DNA from 4 places in the Paenibacillus sp. FSL R5-0345 genome. Region 3 is predicted to be linked to each of the others. Evidence: riboswitches for the same ligand, from Rfam matches in the RefSeq annotation. Region 3 holds a riboswitch; each other region holds the start of a gene.
The links. A riboswitch is a leader RNA that binds a small molecule or an ion and turns the genes downstream of it on or off. The one in region 3 is predicted to bind cobalamin.

Region 1 (3,885 bases), 320 kb from region 3:
ATTTTGCGTACTCGATAACCATGCAACCGCCCGATCCACAGCAGCTTTTACATTAGGATCCTTTGCATAGTAAGGTGCAAGTGCTTGCATCGTCATTCCGGTGATATCGGTGTCGGCTTTAGTACCAAATAACGCCCATCCACCAGTCGGTGCTTCTTTTTCTAAAATATACTGAACCAGTTTTTCTCTTGTGGTTTGATCTGTAACGCCTTCTACTACAGGAATATCATAGTTATGACTATCTAAGGCAATCAGTGCAAATATAGGACCATTAAGCCCCTGCTTCTGAACATATTGAAAATCTGCAAGTGCATTTCTTAGATCATAGCCTGCAACATTCGTGATATCTTTTCCGATCGAGGTAAGTCCTAGAATCGCTCTGGAATGCTCAGTACTTTTCGAAGCGTCGAGTTTTCCATCCTTCATTAGCTTAGCTACTTCAGCAGCTACATTGTTATAATAAAGATTGTAATAGCCACTTGGAACCTCGTAATTGGCCCGTGCCAGAGAAAGAATCGACCATTCCCCGCTGCCTGTTCCAAATGACGGATTCTTTACAGTGTTTAGGATATAGGCAAGGTTTTTATTTAATTGTTGTTTTGCTACAACGGTAGTAGGCTGTTCTAATTGAACATCCGTCATGTCATAGAGACGTTTGCTATTATTAATCAGACGATCATAGGATACGAGTGCATATGTACCTTGATCCGTAGCCATAGCGTCTACTTTACCGGTGAGAATATGCTTGAATCCACCATCCGGCCCAGAGAAGCTAAGTAAAGCATCTATAAGTGAATTTCCTTCTTTAATAAACCTAGGGTCACTGTGCGGATCTACACCTACGCCAGTTAAGGCAACAACAACCTGTGCGATGCTCTCACTGCTTGTGCTTCCCCAGCTTGTGAATCCGCCTTGATTATTTTGTACACTCGATAACCATGCAATCGCCCGATCCACGGCAGCTTTTACATTAGGATCCTTTGCGTAATAAGGTGCAAGTGCTTGCATCGCCATCCCGGTCATATCGACGTCGGCTTTGGTTACACCTAATGCCCAGCCTCCAGCATCTGCTGCACCTTTTTTAACTTCTCTATCCAAGATGTACTGAACCAGGTTTTCTCTTGTGCTTTGATAGATTACTCCCTTCTCATCAGGATCAGGGAATAATACTGGAATTTCGTAGTTATAACTATCTAGTGCAATCAGAGCAAATATGGGACCGTTGTTCCCTTGCTTCTGAATATATTGATAATCAGCGAGTGCATTTCTTAGGTCATGACCTGCAACATTCGTGATATCTTTTCCGATAGAGGTAAGGCCTAGAATCGCTCTGGAATTCTCTGTGCTTTTGTTAGCGTCGAGTTTTCCATCCTCTTTGATCATCGAACTTATTTTCGTAACTACATTGTTGTAATAGAGATTGTAATAACCGTTAGGTACTTTGTAGTTCGCACGTGCTAGAGAAAGAATCGACCATTCTCCGCTGCCTGTTCCAAATGACGGATTCTTTACGGTGTTAACGATGTAGGCCAAGCTTTTATCTAACTGTTCTTTGGCAGTGATTTTATAAGTAACCTGATAGGTTACATTATCTGCTTTGTTTCCTGCGCCATCCACAGCCGTTACTGCGATTACGTTACTACCCGGGTTAAGAGATGCTTTGTACTCACCATTAGTAGCTGACAGAACGACTTGGTTCAGCTTTACTACTGGAATAATGTCTTTGTAGACATTGTCTGTAACCACTACTTTGAAGCTTACATCTTTACTGGATACTTCCTGTTTATCTTGTATACCTTCTATCAAAATCGTAGGCTTCTCTGTATCTGGCTCTTGTACTAACGCATTAATCTGCTCTACTAGAGCTTGATCAACCTCTGTTGTTACAACTGCACTATCGGCAATTGCTTCATTCGCATGAGCCGGGATTACGCTTGTAGAGAACGTCGTGATAAATACAGCTACAATGAGTAACCAAGCTAAAAACTTATTATTCTTCATGTTTCCATAACCCTTCCCTTCTTTTCCTATGATAAAAAACAGAATAAACTTTTTTAGCACTACAAAAAAACCACTCAACATAACGTCAAGAGGTTTAAGATAGTGAACCGCAACAATAGCAGGCATATACTATATCAAACACCTCTCTATCGCTCGTAGAGTTTAACGGTGTATCAGAAACAGGCTGATATTCTGGCTCAAGTATCATCACCCTTGCTACCTTCCCAGTTTCCCAGTGGTACCTTGCAAGGACTCCTCTTTCACAGCGGCGGGACCGCGCGGGATTCACACCCGCTTTCCATTTAACCAATCTATGATTGTATTTCCGAAACATTCATAATTGGCACCTATTGCTAATATTAATTTTTCCATGCTTCATCATATCTAATATAGATGCTTTTGTCATGCAATATTTGTTTTTTGTATAACAAGTAGTTGGAGATAAATCTATTGAATATCAAACCATTTCAACCACAATATACTCTTTTTCTCTCAGCTCAAAACCATCCTCCAGTGACAAAGAGGCCAAATCAAAGATTCGGTCATACTTTTTATTACGTGGGTGCCCTTCCTCCTCTGCCCAGCAAGTATAAAGCTCAAACACGGTGCCAGCTACTCCGATATCTGTCATAAGTTTAAATAACTCCAGGCAACACTTGAGTGAGGCGTTATACGAACCCGGTAGAGTATTCTTTAGCTCAGGGGATACAGAGAAGCTACCCCAATTAGGTGAAATCCGATACACAAACGGACTCCGAAAATGCTTGCGAATCTCATCGTTCCAATACCCAAGTTCCTCTATAAAAATACCCGCTGCATCTTCTTCCGAGTCATATACAAGACAGTCCTCATCTCTTAAATGAGATAGATCTGCAATGTCATCCAAAGGAATTATGCCTTGCAGGCGCAGAGCCTCTCTTTGTTTCTTATACTCTGGTGAATTTTTCACTTCATCATATGTCTTTGCTGACAGTACACTGCCTCTTTCTCCTAACGGAAGCTCTGTAGCCGAGCCTATGTAATGAAATCTGCTCACTGGTTATTCCTCCATCACTCTTGGGATCAATTCAAATCACTAATTTCCATATGAATTTACCACAAATTAGTAAGGTACTCACTACAAATGTTCTATGTTAGGGTATTTGGTAAGCGTTTACAACAAAAAAATGGAGGTGCCAGTGTTCATCTACGTACCAAAGTGCTTGAGGAAAGGTCAGGTTTAAGCATCCTCAAAAATGATCTTACAAAGGAGAATTCAATGACTACTCGAATCCAGAAATCCTTCTTATCATTGACCCTTGTTACCGCTCTTCTGCTCTCTTTGTTCTCATCCATTGCCGCCGCTGCTACCAAGGACGAGCAACAAGCTAAAGCAGCACCAAAGAGTAAAATCCAATCCTATGTAGACGATATGCAGCCCGGATGGAACCTTGGCAATACTCTAGATGCTACAGGTGAGGATGAAACCTCCTGGGGAAATCCGCGTGTGACCCAAGAACTGATTAAGAAAATCGCCGCACAAGGCTACAAAAGTATCCGGATTCCTATCACTTGGGATTCACACATAGGTGAAGCACCGAACTACACCATTGAAAAAGCTTATCTCGACCGTGTCGAAGAAGTGGTCGGCTGGGCGCTGGACGCCAAGCTTTATGTAATGATTAACGTCCATCACGACTCCTGGTTATGGGTAAGTCATATGGAAGAGAAGCATGATGAAACGCTCGCGCGTTATAACGCAGCATGGACTCAAATTGCGGACCGCTTCAAGGATAAATCCGATAAGCTGATGTTCGAAAGCATCAATGAACCCCGCTTCACAGATGGCGGAAGCACCGATGAAGCGAAGATGGAGCAAATGCTTACAGAACTCAACACTTCCTT
Region 2 (3,885 bases), 2.5 Mb from region 3:
CGATCGTTGTCGTTGGCAGAAGTGGTAGCTGCCATTTCTCCTGTTGCACCTTAAGGCGCTCTGCAAAAGGCAGACTGCGTTGGTCTGGTAAATCTGCAAGTCCGAGAACTTGCTCTGCTACATCCTTACGGCCGCGTTCGGGAAGTGCACGGAAGGCTGCAAGAGCTTCGCGGCTGACTGTCAGCGCAGCAGTAGCTTCTCCAGTACCCTCTAAGGCTGCAGCAAGCAGGCCAAGCTCTTTAAGCTTCTCATCAGCAAAGGCTAATGCAGCCTTGACGGTTGCCTTCAGCTTCACCTCACCCTGAACAGTAACCGGAACATGCAGCAAGCTGCAAGAAGGTTGTAGAATAAGACGATCAAGTGGTACATGTACACTCAGCTTCTCGATTAGCTGCAGCTTAGCATCCAGATCCGAGCGCCAGATGTTGCGTCCGTCAATAATACCCGCTCCCAGCCACTTATCCTCAGGCCAGCCAAGGCGCTCAATCGATGCCAGATTCGTTCCGCCATCATGGACAAAATCAAGACCTAAACCTTGTACCGGAAGCTTGAACAATGCCTCCAATGGTTCAGCAGCTTCAAAGTAAGTCTGCAGAATAATATTTAATCCAGGCACGGATTCAGCAATTTCTGTGTAAATCGAGTTAAGTAATGATAGTTCTGATTCATTTATTCCTGTAACAATCGCTGGTTCATCGATTTGTACCCAGCTTACTCCTTCTTGCTTCAGTTCCTGCAATAGCTGAACGTAAACCGGAAGAAACCGAGCGGCAATCTTCGCAATATCCGCAGATGCAAAACCTTTTGACAGCTTAAGGAAGGTATAAAGGCCTAAAACCACAGGTTTCCCCTCAATACCCGCTTGAGACTTGGCGAAACGGTATGCTTCCAGTGGTTTATTCTCCGTCAGGCGCGGCGTTTGTGCACCGATCTCTGGAACGATATAGTGATAGTTCGTGTTGAACCATTTCGTCATCTCGCAGGCGGTAGCCTCAGCGTTCCCTCTAGCCATCGCAAAATAAAGATCAAGCCCAATGTCGCCACCATCATACGCATAACGCGGAGGTACGATCCCGAACATTACAGCCGTATCCAACACATGATCGTAGAATGTAAAATCATTTACCGGAATTAACTCAATGCCTGCCTCCTGCTGAGTCTTCAAATGCTGAAGTTGAATGCCTGCCATTTCAGTACGGAACTCTTCCTCATTTATTTTACCTGCCCAGAAGGCTTCCAACGTTTTCTTCCACTCGCGGTTTTTTCCGATTCTTGGATAGCCAAGATTACTTACTTTTACTTTGTTCGTCACTTTACAGCTCCCCTTCTCCATCTTCTTATTTTGGCTTGAAACCATAACATCCCTATTAAAAAGAGCGCCCTTCCCTAAAAAAGTCAAAGGGAAAGACGCCCATAATATACCTATGGTTCACGTCTAACACCTTCCTATCCTCCGTAGGTGAAGCAGTGCTGTTGAAACAGGCAGGTCTCCTGGCTAGCGGTGTCAGCATCCTTAGCAGTCTTCCCAGCAGTAGTAAATTGCCAGTGACGTATATTGCTATGGACTCTTCCGTTACAGTGGCGGGACCGCATCGGCTTCGAACCGAATTTCCCTATTAAGCCTACCGAATTACTAATTCCCGGCAAGCACCTGTCTCCGATATTATCAAGCTAAAACGCCTTCGGCGTCCTTTTATGGACGGTAAGCGTTTATGCGAGAGATATAAGGGTAAAGTGAACTTTTACTTTATCCTTATAATTAATAAACTGAGTGTCTTAATCTGATGTCATCATACGTGAAAGCCCCCGTCATCTGCAATAGATGACGGGGGCTTCTGTTATATCGATTCCTTATAACGGATTTAGAAAAACACGAAATATACTACAGCGGCAAGTATTATCCGGTATATAGCAAATGGTAAAAGCTTAATCCGGTTGATCAATTTCAGGAAGAATCGCATCGATAACAGCGCAAATACAAAAGCACTGATAAAGCCTGCAATGAAGAACGGCAGGGCATCGATGGTGAAATATTGCCAATTCTTCATCAGTGAGAGGAGACTGGCCCCTGCCATGATTGGAACAGCCATAATAAATGTGAAATCAGCAGCAGCACGATGACTCATACCAAGAAGGACACCACCGGAAATCGTCGACCCGGAACGTGAAAATCCTGGCCATAACGAGAAGCATTGGACAAGACCAACACCTAGTGCCTGCTTATATGTAATCTGATCGACACTCTCTGTTTGGATCTTCTTGGGTCCAAATAGATCCGCAATAATCATTAACACCGCACCAACTACTAGACCGATTAACACGGTAGATGTAGAGAATAAATGCTCATCAATATAATCATTAAACAGAACGCCCAGCACACCTGCCGGAACTAAACCTACAAGTACCTGTGTAAGCTTAAGATGTCCACCCTTTTCGAGCGGTGGTTGTTCCTCAGTTACAGGGTCCAACTGTTTACGACTGAAATGCTTTAAGCCCAACAGTTCAATGAACCTATTTCTAAAAATAACAACAACTGCTAAGATTGACCCCAGTTGTATAACCACTTTGAAAGTATTGGCCGTATATTGCCCAAATAACTCTGTCGATTTTAACCACATATCATCAACAATAATCATATGACCTGTGGAGGATACCGGAGCAAACTCGGTCAATCCTTCAACAATCCCCAAAATAATAGCTTTAATAATCGATAATAGCTCCATTTGTTCTCCTCCTTTTTAATCATAACTTTTATCTATAAGTCCTTCTTCGCTCAACCTTCGGTGTTCATTTTCCGGCTACGCTTGCGGAAGTACAAATACCCCAAAACCGCTAATCCCCCAGCAATAAGTACGTACACTACGTTGGAGTACATATCCATATACATGGCAATGTCTTCCCAGTTTTCACCCAATGCTGCGCCAATAAGCACTAGCAGTAGATTCCAGCCCAGTGTACCAATCGTTGTGAAGATCATAAATACGCCAAATTTCATACCGGACATCCCTGCCGGAATCGAAATCAAACTACGTACTAGTGGAACCATCCGACAAAATAATACGGTCCAATAGCCATATTTATCAAACCAAGCATCAGCCTTGTGAATGTCTTTTTTGCTGATTCGGAGTAGACCGCCCCAGCGTTCAACGATCTTTTCCAACCGATTTACATCCAGCAAACGACCGATATAATATAGAATCACTGCACCCAGCAAAGAACCAAGCGTAGCAGCAATAATTACACCAGGGATGGTTAAATTCGTTGTGGTTGTCATGAATCCGCCAAAAGGAAGGATCACTTCGGAAGGAATCGGTGGAAAAATATTTTCAAAAGCGAGCATCAGGAAAATACCGAAATAACCAAACTGCTCCATAAACTCTGTAATCCATGCTTGCATTTCGTAACCCCCATTATTCAAATCAAGTTCTTCTTCAAGTTGCGTAAATAACGGCTGCGAATAAAAAAGAAGTAAAGTCCCTGGACAGCCAAATAGCCCATCAATACAGCCCCTGTCTCCACAGCAATTGATAAGTAGAACAACCGCTGAAGCGCAATAAAGGCAAACACACTATGCAAAATAGCAACCCCAACTGGCACAAAAAACAACAACGACAATTGAATCGTTACAATTCGGTTTAGCTCTTGATCTGTAAGTCCCATTTTGGACAATGTAGAATATTGATGACGATCATGATCTAGATCTGTGTATAGCCGGAAGTAAAGGAAGCTGCCTGCTGCAATGAAAAAGACAGTACCCACCAGTAAAGAAGCAAATAGCATCGTGTTATACAGTGTTCTCTGTATTTCAAACAGCGTGCCGCTAACCACAATCGCGTATGGAGAGTTACTTTCATAGGATCGTTTGCCTTTATGGGCAAGATCCGC
Region 3 (3,885 bases):
TTACGGAGTCACGGCGCAATTTGGAAATTACTCCCCGCAGCAAAGTTTCTTTATTTAGTTGATCAAGACCTTCCAAGATACGGTCGGCGTAGACAGAAAGGCGCTTCTCATCAAAAGCCAGTTGGCGATTGTCTGGTTTTACTACGAATTGTGGCATGGTTATTTCATCCCTTCTTATTTTGGGTTAATTTTGAATATCAAAAATTGATATATTATAGCGCAGTAGGCTGCCACAGAAAGACCTCCGAGCCGTTCATACTGGCCGGAATGTCGATTATGCGTTGGTTAGAGCTTCCTCGGTAAGGAAGTGTAGTATCTTTCAGTTCTTCTATAAATCGTCCATCTATTAACACCTGACACTGCGTAAGTAGATTCCACTCCGGCGAACCGGGAAGGGCGATTAGTTCCTCATACGTATAACCACTGTAAATCCAGATATTAAAGCCTGGGAGCACGGCGCGGAGCTCATGAATGAATCCCAGAACCTCCTCAGCCGAGAAAAAAGGATCACCACCGGCCAGTGTTAAACCATCAAGCAGAGGATTAGCGGCAATTTCTGCAATAATTTCGTGTTGACGTTCCAGGGTGAAGACTTCACCGTATTTAAAATTCCACGTCTCGGGATTAAAACATCCCGGGCAACGATGGCGGCAGCCGCTGAGGAAGAGGACGGCCCGCATGCCCTCTCCCTCGTTAATCGACTCCGGGTAGTAACCGCAAATATTCATAGATGCTTAACGCGGTCTCTTACTTCAGCTTGCTTGGCGGCATTAAAGCGGGTCTGGTAGTCGCCGGTTAAATAACCTGTAACTCTACGCAAACGGCGGATATGAACATCCTTCTCATGCACGCCGCAGGAAGGACAGTTTGTCCCGATTACGCCTTCGTATCCGCAGCCGGAGCAGCGGTCAATCGGGTGGTTAATGCTGAAATAGCTGACCTGCTGTTCTAGTGCGTATTTAATGATTTTGATAAAGGCGGACGGATTACTGCGGGCATTGCCATTTAATTCGACATAAGAAATAGCCCCGGCGTTGCAGTATTCATGGAAAGGAGCTTCCAAGCTGATCTTCTGAGCAGCGCCTAGATCGTAGTATACAGGGATGTGGAAAGAGTTCGTATAATACTCACGGTCAGTTACACCCGGAATAGAACCCAGTACCTTGCGATCAATCTTGGTGAATTTGCCGGACAAGCCTTCGGCTGGTGTTGCGAACAAAGTGATGTTGAGATTCAGTTCCTCACTTTTAAGGTCGCAATACTCCCGCATATGACGCACGATAGCCACAGCCTTGGCATGGATTTCCATATCCTCGCCATGGTGCTTGCCATACATGGCTTTCATGCATTCCGCCATACCGATGAAGCCAAGCGAAAGACTGCCATGCTTCAGCAGTTCGCCTACAGAGTCTTCAGGAGCGAGATTTTCGCCGCCTTCCCAGACGCCTTCTCGCATCATGAAATCGGACGCTTTAGCTTTTTGCGCGGCTTGGATGTTGAAACGATGAAGAAGTCCTTCCAGCGCAATATCCATATAATGATTTAGATCTTCATAGAAGCCAGCTTCGTCTGCGACGGTACGTCGGCCCGTTACTGTGCCGTGTGCCAGACCGAGTCGAACCAGATTCAGTGTATTAAAGGAAAGGTTGCCCTTTCCGGAGCAATGATTACGCCCAAAACGGTCACCGAGCACGCGGGTGCGGCAGCCCATTGTAGCAAATTCCGTATCAGGATCACTTGGATCATAATACTGCAAGTTGAGCGGAGCGTCCAGATTAGCGAAGTTCGGATATAGTCTGCGTGCAGAACATTCCGCTGCTTTTAGGAACAATTCATAGTTCGGATCACCTTGCTGTTGATTGACGCCTTGCTTGCATTTGAAGATTTGAATCGGGAACACAGGTGTCTCTCCGCTGCCAAGTCCGTTCATCGTTGCTGTTAGCAGGGAGCTGATCACAAGCTGACCTTCTGGTGAAGTACAAGTCCCGTAGTTAATGCTGGTAAACGGAATTTGCCCACCGGATCGGCTGGACATGGTATTCAGATTATGTACCATACTTTCAGCCGCTTGCAGGGTTTCAATTTCGGTTTCCTTTAGTGCAAAACGGAACGCTTTTGGATATAACTCCGCCAGATCGGTCCGGCTCATCGTAATCTCGCCCAAAGATTCATCAGCTTGTCCTTCTTCAAAATAATCCAGACCCTTGCGGAATAGCTTAGCGAAGGATTTGGTTACATAAGGGGCTAGATCATAGTCGAGCTTATTAGCGGATACACCGCCATATTGAGCATTTTGCTGGGATTGAAAAATGATTGCTACCAGTGACATAGCCGTCATTATGGAGTTTGGAGGACGAACACTGCCGTTGCCGGTGTTGAAGCCTTCGCGGAGAAGTTTATCAAACGGGATAAAAATACAGTTCGTCGTTCCGATCGCGTATTGATCCAGATCATGCACATAGACGACATTGTCATCAATGGCCTGCACTAGCTGCGGTGGCATCGTAAAGTTGCGGGCATACCATTTTGAATATTCACTGCCGAACTTGCTCATTTTACCGGAGAAACTCTCTCCGTTCAAATTGGCATTCTCGCGCAGTAAGTCCAAATCCCGACTGTCGATAATATCGCGCCCTAAATCAATGAGCTCTTCTAAAAGAACTTCTTGTGCATTTGTTGTACCGTTAAATTGTCTCTCCAACAACGTCATTGTATAGCTCTCCTCTCAGTCTATCGTCCTATCATTAAGAAGCCCGACCGCATAAGCGGCCGTATATTCATTCTGATCTCATAAAAAAAGCATCCCCTAGCGAGGATGGCAGAAAATGCCCGATGCGTTATGTAAATATCCACACGGATATTTGCGGTGGTCTCTCAGAAGATGACCGCATGCGGACACCGTTCCTGTTCCTCGCAGGCACTCATAGTTGGTGTCGTCGAAACAGGCAGGTCTCCTGGCTTCCGCAGGATCTCTCAGCGCCTTCCCAAGGGGTTCGTAACCCTCAGTGGCTTCTGCTGGGAGATCTGTCCGTCTTAAGCTTCTAAAAGCTTGTGAAGGACATCCGGTTACAGTGGCGGGACCGCAGCGGAATCTCACCGCACTTCCCTATTAAGCTCTAATTCAAATAAAGGATCAAAGCGCCTGTCTCCACTATATTTTGTTGTGATTAGATAAAAATAACCCAAGATGTTGTGTTTGTAAACAGTTTTTTAGAAAACCCAAGCGGGGAGCGGCTTCTTTAAAAGTACTCCACAAATGATCCACAGGCTGTCCATAAGTAATCCACAATTGATCCACAGGCAGATGGAAAATGATTCATAAATTGTCCGAAAAGATGCCACAAATAGTCCATAAATGTAGTGCAGACGACCCTAGAATTCATGTAAGAGAAAGTACTCGTGGCGAAAGCTGTATTTCGGAGTACTTGGGGGGAAAGAAGGGGCATAATAATGCGGGCATCATTTGTGGGAGAGCGGTGGAGTTGTTACAATAGATGGAGACACACTTTAAAATTCGAAGGAGGTATTCCCATGCCTATTGCTGAAGTAACCGTTATTCCGATTGGAACAGGCAGTACCAGCCTTAGCAGTTATGTTGCGGATATGCAGCGAGTGCTGCAGACGGTAGAAGGAATTACTTATGAGCTTACATCGATGGGTACAATCATTGAAGGACCTCTCCAACGTATATTTGCAGCGGTGGAAGCATTGCATGAGTCTCCTTTTGCCGCAGGTGCAGAACGTGTCTCTACCTCGCTTAAAATAGACGACCGCCGCGATAAGCCCTCCACTAGCCGCGGAAAGCTGGAGTCTGTGGAGCGTAAGCTACAGGTGGAGTAGCAGCAGTCTAGGAGAGTAGAAAACAGGGAGAAATAGACTTGCGTT
Region 4 (3,885 bases), 460 kb from region 3:
GAAGCCGAATGAAGAGATATTTGCAGGCTTGTCTCCGAAGGAGCTGGATGATGTACAGCTGCTCGGTCGCCGTTTACTAAAGGAAGCTCGGGTGTTAGAACCGTTTGAACGTCTTCCACTAGCTTTCTACTACACGAGTCAACGCGAGGGTGGTCCGCTGGATTATGACGCATTGCTGGAGTTAGTTAAGCATAAAGCTGGTAACGACAAGGATGTGATCTATCGATTCTTTGCATGGTCTCAAGGAAATTCTTTATTTACGATATCGAATAAAAAACTTCACCCGGGATACCGCCGGGCGATTCTGAAGTATTTCCAGAGCAGTGACCGCGAGGCATTCAAGAATCGTGAATTTCGTAAAAGCTATGTCGCTACAGCTCGGCCTGCTCTACAAAATGTCTACAATGAGGCTCGCTCCCAGCTGGCTTCCCCGCTGGCGCGCTGGATCAGCCGCAGCCGATTTCGACTCCTGATCTCCGGTTCCATCACAGGCATTCTGGTGATTATCGCAATTATCGTGTTCAGTATGCTGCGTCCGGAAGATCGGAAGACGGCCCTGCCTGGGACAACCCCTGCACCGACACCTGTTCAGAGTGCAGGCAGTATGCTTCCTCCGGCTTCCGTATACCTGAAGGATCTAGGTACCGAAGGAGATAAAGGAAGCAGTGTATTGGTGTTCACGTTTGCCAACGCGGATGATTGTGTGCAATTTAATCCGACGGAGATTAGTTTAATGACTTCATCCGATGTAGTGGATAAGAGCTTTAAGGTTGCTGCTAGCACTGGGACTTGTTCAGTGCCGTCAACGGATGGAGACTTATCTGGCGATACGAACGCCGCTGATACGACTGCGGGGACGGCGGAAGGCGTAGATGCTACTAATACTGCAGACGAGGCCTCTCCATCTCCTACACCTTCCTCTGATGCAGAGGGCAGCACAGTTGTGCCGTCCGCGACAGCTATTACAGAAGGTGAGCAACCTTCCTATCAGGTGGAGGTTACTATGGAGCCGGGTGCGACAATCGTCGAGCATAGCATGATCAAGGCTGGTAGATTTACGTTGATCGTAGATCCCGCTCCAAAGGATACAACGGGTGTTAACTCAAGTGCTGAACCTTCAGCGACTGCAAGTCCGGAAGGAACAGCCGAATAAAGTAATTTCTGATCAGCAGGACGATACCGAAAGGTTTGGTTCTGCTGTTCTTTTTTTGTTGCTCATACAAAGCTTTTCTATAGACATGCTGTGTATTAATAGATATGATTATGAAAATAAGATAATACATATTGGAAAAGGTGCAGACTCCCCTAAATCAGAGTCTGCTTAAAAGGGAAGTCCGGTGTAAAATTCCGGCGCGGTCCCGCCACTGTAAATGCGGAGCGTCTCTTCTATGAACCACTGTCAGCAGTTAGGACGGGAAGGTGAAGAGCGGCAATGAAGCATTAGCCAGGAGACCTGCCTTTTTCGTGAGCGTTTCTATTCTTCGTGGGGTAAGAATGTGGAACATATACAGATAGACTGTGTGGTCGTAGAGGTTCACGCGCCCCAGCCTCGATTTGTTATCTTCCCGGGCCGCCCTTCATAGGGGCGGTCTTTATGTTGTGCGCTCTTATTTTGTGTAGTATCCATTCCTTTAAAGAAAGAGGCTGAACAATGAAGAAAATATTCTCCTCCAGGTTTTTTGTACTTGGACTGGCCGTATTCATGGTCATATCGATTCTTGGAACATCTCTTGCTCCGGCAGGAACCATCTTTGCGGAGGCGGGCGTTAGCTCCGGGCAGGAAGCATCTGGCGATTCTGCTGCTAATGTAGAACGGATTAATGTTGCGGATGCGACCTATACGGCTGCGGAATTTATTTTAAAGGGTGGCGTGCAGTCGGATTGGCAAGCGATTGGACTGGCTCAAGCGGGATACAAGCTGCCAGTAAGTTATCGAGCAGCTCTTGAGAAAAAGGTGAAAGATGCAGAGGGGAATTTCGCGAGCGTAACGGATTACGCGAGAATCGTACTCGCAGTAAGAGCAATAGGAGCCGATCCTACCAGCTTTGCTGGAAGCGGAACAAGTCCTGGCTATAACTTAATAGAGAAGATCTATAATCATGACAAAATCAGTGGACAGACGCTTAATAATCCGGTTTATGCTTTGCTCGCACTGGACTCAGGGAAATATAATATTCCTAAAGATGCTAAATGGACAACGGATAAGCTTCTTGCTGAGATTCTTTCCAAGCAAAATCAAGACGGTGGCTTTGCCTTAACTACAGGCGCCAGTGAGCCCGATATGACAGCAATAGCTTTGACCGCTCTATCGGCACATAAGAGTAATCCGGAAGCTTACACAGCAGGACTACAAGCCGTATCTTGGTTATCCAAAGCTCAGGATAGCCATGGAGGTTACGGAGATAGTGCTGAAAGTGCAGCACAAGCTATTCTAGGTCTCACATCCTTTGGTGTAGATCCAAGTGGGTTAGAATATACCAAGAATAAAGTGAGTTTGATCGGTAATCTACTGAGCTACCGTCTCGCTGACGGCAGCTTCGCTCATAGCCGTGGCGGAAGCAGCAATATTCTGGCTACAGAACAGGGCCTTCAGGCGCTTGTAGCTTACAATCTACTCCATAAAGGCAGCAACAGTAAACTGTACGATTTTTCTAAGTCATCCGTTCAGAATGCACTTATCTATGCACCGATTACTGTAGAGGGTCCTGAGAGTACTTTAGCACAGGGATATGGATATGCTGGCAACGTATTAGGTGCACTAGAAAAGCTGGCTCTTCAGACGAAATTGCCAATCACGAATCCTTCCGGTGCTTATGTCACTGGAATTGGAAGTATTCTGGCTGGAACCTATGGCGGTTACGATGGTTGGATGTATGTTGTATCCCGTAATGGTCAATGGATTAATCCAGATGTTGGAATGAACGATTTTGTGCTTAAAGATTCAGATCAGGTTCTGGTCTATTATGCCGGAGATGATACTAAACTTGTTGATTCGGTAACGGTGTCCAAGCCAAGCCTCAAAGAGGGCGATTCTTTTACTGTAATAGTGACTAGTAAGACATGGAAATGGGACGCTGTAACGAATACGTCCTCTCCGGTAATCGCCAAAGCTTCTGGCGTTCAGGTCCAAATTGGAAATCGCATCGTAACAACGAACGCAAAAGGTGAAGCGTTATTCTCAGGGAATGTTCCAGCAGGTGACTACAAGCTGACTGTAACAGGCTATCGTGAAGGAAAAGCACCATCGATTGCTAAATATACTCAAGATCTAAAGGTGATTCCAAAGAATGTAACGGCTTCACTTACCGTTGAAGGTCCGCAAGGGCTGATCGGTGAGGGGACTTTAAAGGCTTCCAATGCGCTTGAAGCACTGCAGCAATTGGGGGCGTCTAAGGATTTTAAAGTAGATATCACGAAATCGTCGTATGGTAATTTTGTATCTGGCATTCATGGCATTACGCAAGGTCTTTATGACGGTTGGTGGAGCTTCGTTGTATGGCGCAGCGGAGAATGGATCTATCCTAGTGTGGGCATGGACAGCTTTGAATTACAGGAATCCGACCGTGTTCTTGTCTATTATGCCGGAGAAACCACACAGGTTGTTGATACTGCTGTTGTATCTCCTGCACAGCCGAAGCCGGGTGAAGCTTTCACAGTAACAGTTTCTCAGAAAAAATGGGTGTGGAATAAGGATACCTTTACTTCCGATCCAGTGACTTCTCCAGCCGCTGGCGTGCAGGTCTTGATCGGTGATCAGAAGGCGACCACAAATGCCAAGGGTGTAGCTGCATTTGACCAAGGTCTACCAGAGAATACCTATACGATCATTGTTACCGGATATGCTAAAAATAGTGTGCCTAGTGTGGCTCGTTATACTCAGTCACT

Region 1: another riboswitch for cobalamin. It lies ahead of R50345_RS30090 (S-layer homology domain-containing protein); the one in region 3 lies ahead of R50345_RS02260 (anaerobic ribonucleoside triphosphate reductase).
Region 2: another riboswitch for cobalamin. It lies ahead of metE (5-methyltetrahydropteroyltriglutamate--homocysteine S-methyltransferase); the one in region 3 lies ahead of R50345_RS02260 (anaerobic ribonucleoside triphosphate reductase).
Region 4: another riboswitch for cobalamin. It lies ahead of R50345_RS04250 (DUF4430 domain-containing protein); the one in region 3 lies ahead of R50345_RS02260 (anaerobic ribonucleoside triphosphate reductase).

Annotation. Positions count from the first base shown of each region.
Region 1 covers NZ_CP009281.1:826,787-830,671, reverse strand. Annotated here, with positions in the region: gene R50345_RS30090 (S-layer homology domain-containing protein) at 1-2,001, opposite strand, end outside; cobalamin riboswitch at 2,167-2,367, opposite strand; gene R50345_RS03660 (hypothetical protein) at 2,459-3,037, opposite strand; gene R50345_RS03655 (cellulase family glycosylhydrolase) at 3,260-3,885, shown strand, end outside.
Region 2 covers NZ_CP009281.1:4,799,260-4,803,144, forward strand. Annotated here, with positions in the region: gene metE (5-methyltetrahydropteroyltriglutamate--homocysteine S-methyltransferase) at 1-1,333, opposite strand, end outside; cobalamin riboswitch at 1,465-1,670, opposite strand; gene R50345_RS21360 (undecaprenyl-diphosphate phosphatase) at 1,863-2,723, opposite strand; gene R50345_RS21365 (DedA family protein) at 2,774-3,397, opposite strand; gene R50345_RS21370 (FtsX-like permease family protein) at 3,415-3,885, opposite strand, start outside.
Region 3 covers NZ_CP009281.1:503,893-507,777, forward strand. Annotated here, with positions in the region: gene R50345_RS02250 (ribonucleoside-diphosphate reductase subunit alpha) at 1-157, opposite strand, end outside; gene nrdG (anaerobic ribonucleoside-triphosphate reductase activating protein) at 213-728, opposite strand; gene R50345_RS02260 (anaerobic ribonucleoside triphosphate reductase) at 725-2,710, opposite strand; cobalamin riboswitch at 2,928-3,161, opposite strand; gene R50345_RS02265 (MTH1187 family thiamine-binding protein) at 3,532-3,840, shown strand.
Region 4 covers NZ_CP009281.1:967,508-971,392, forward strand. Annotated here, with positions in the region: gene R50345_RS04245 (GAP1-N2 domain-containing protein) at 1-1,153, shown strand, start outside; cobalamin riboswitch at 1,275-1,475, shown strand; gene R50345_RS04250 (DUF4430 domain-containing protein) at 1,652-3,885, shown strand, end outside.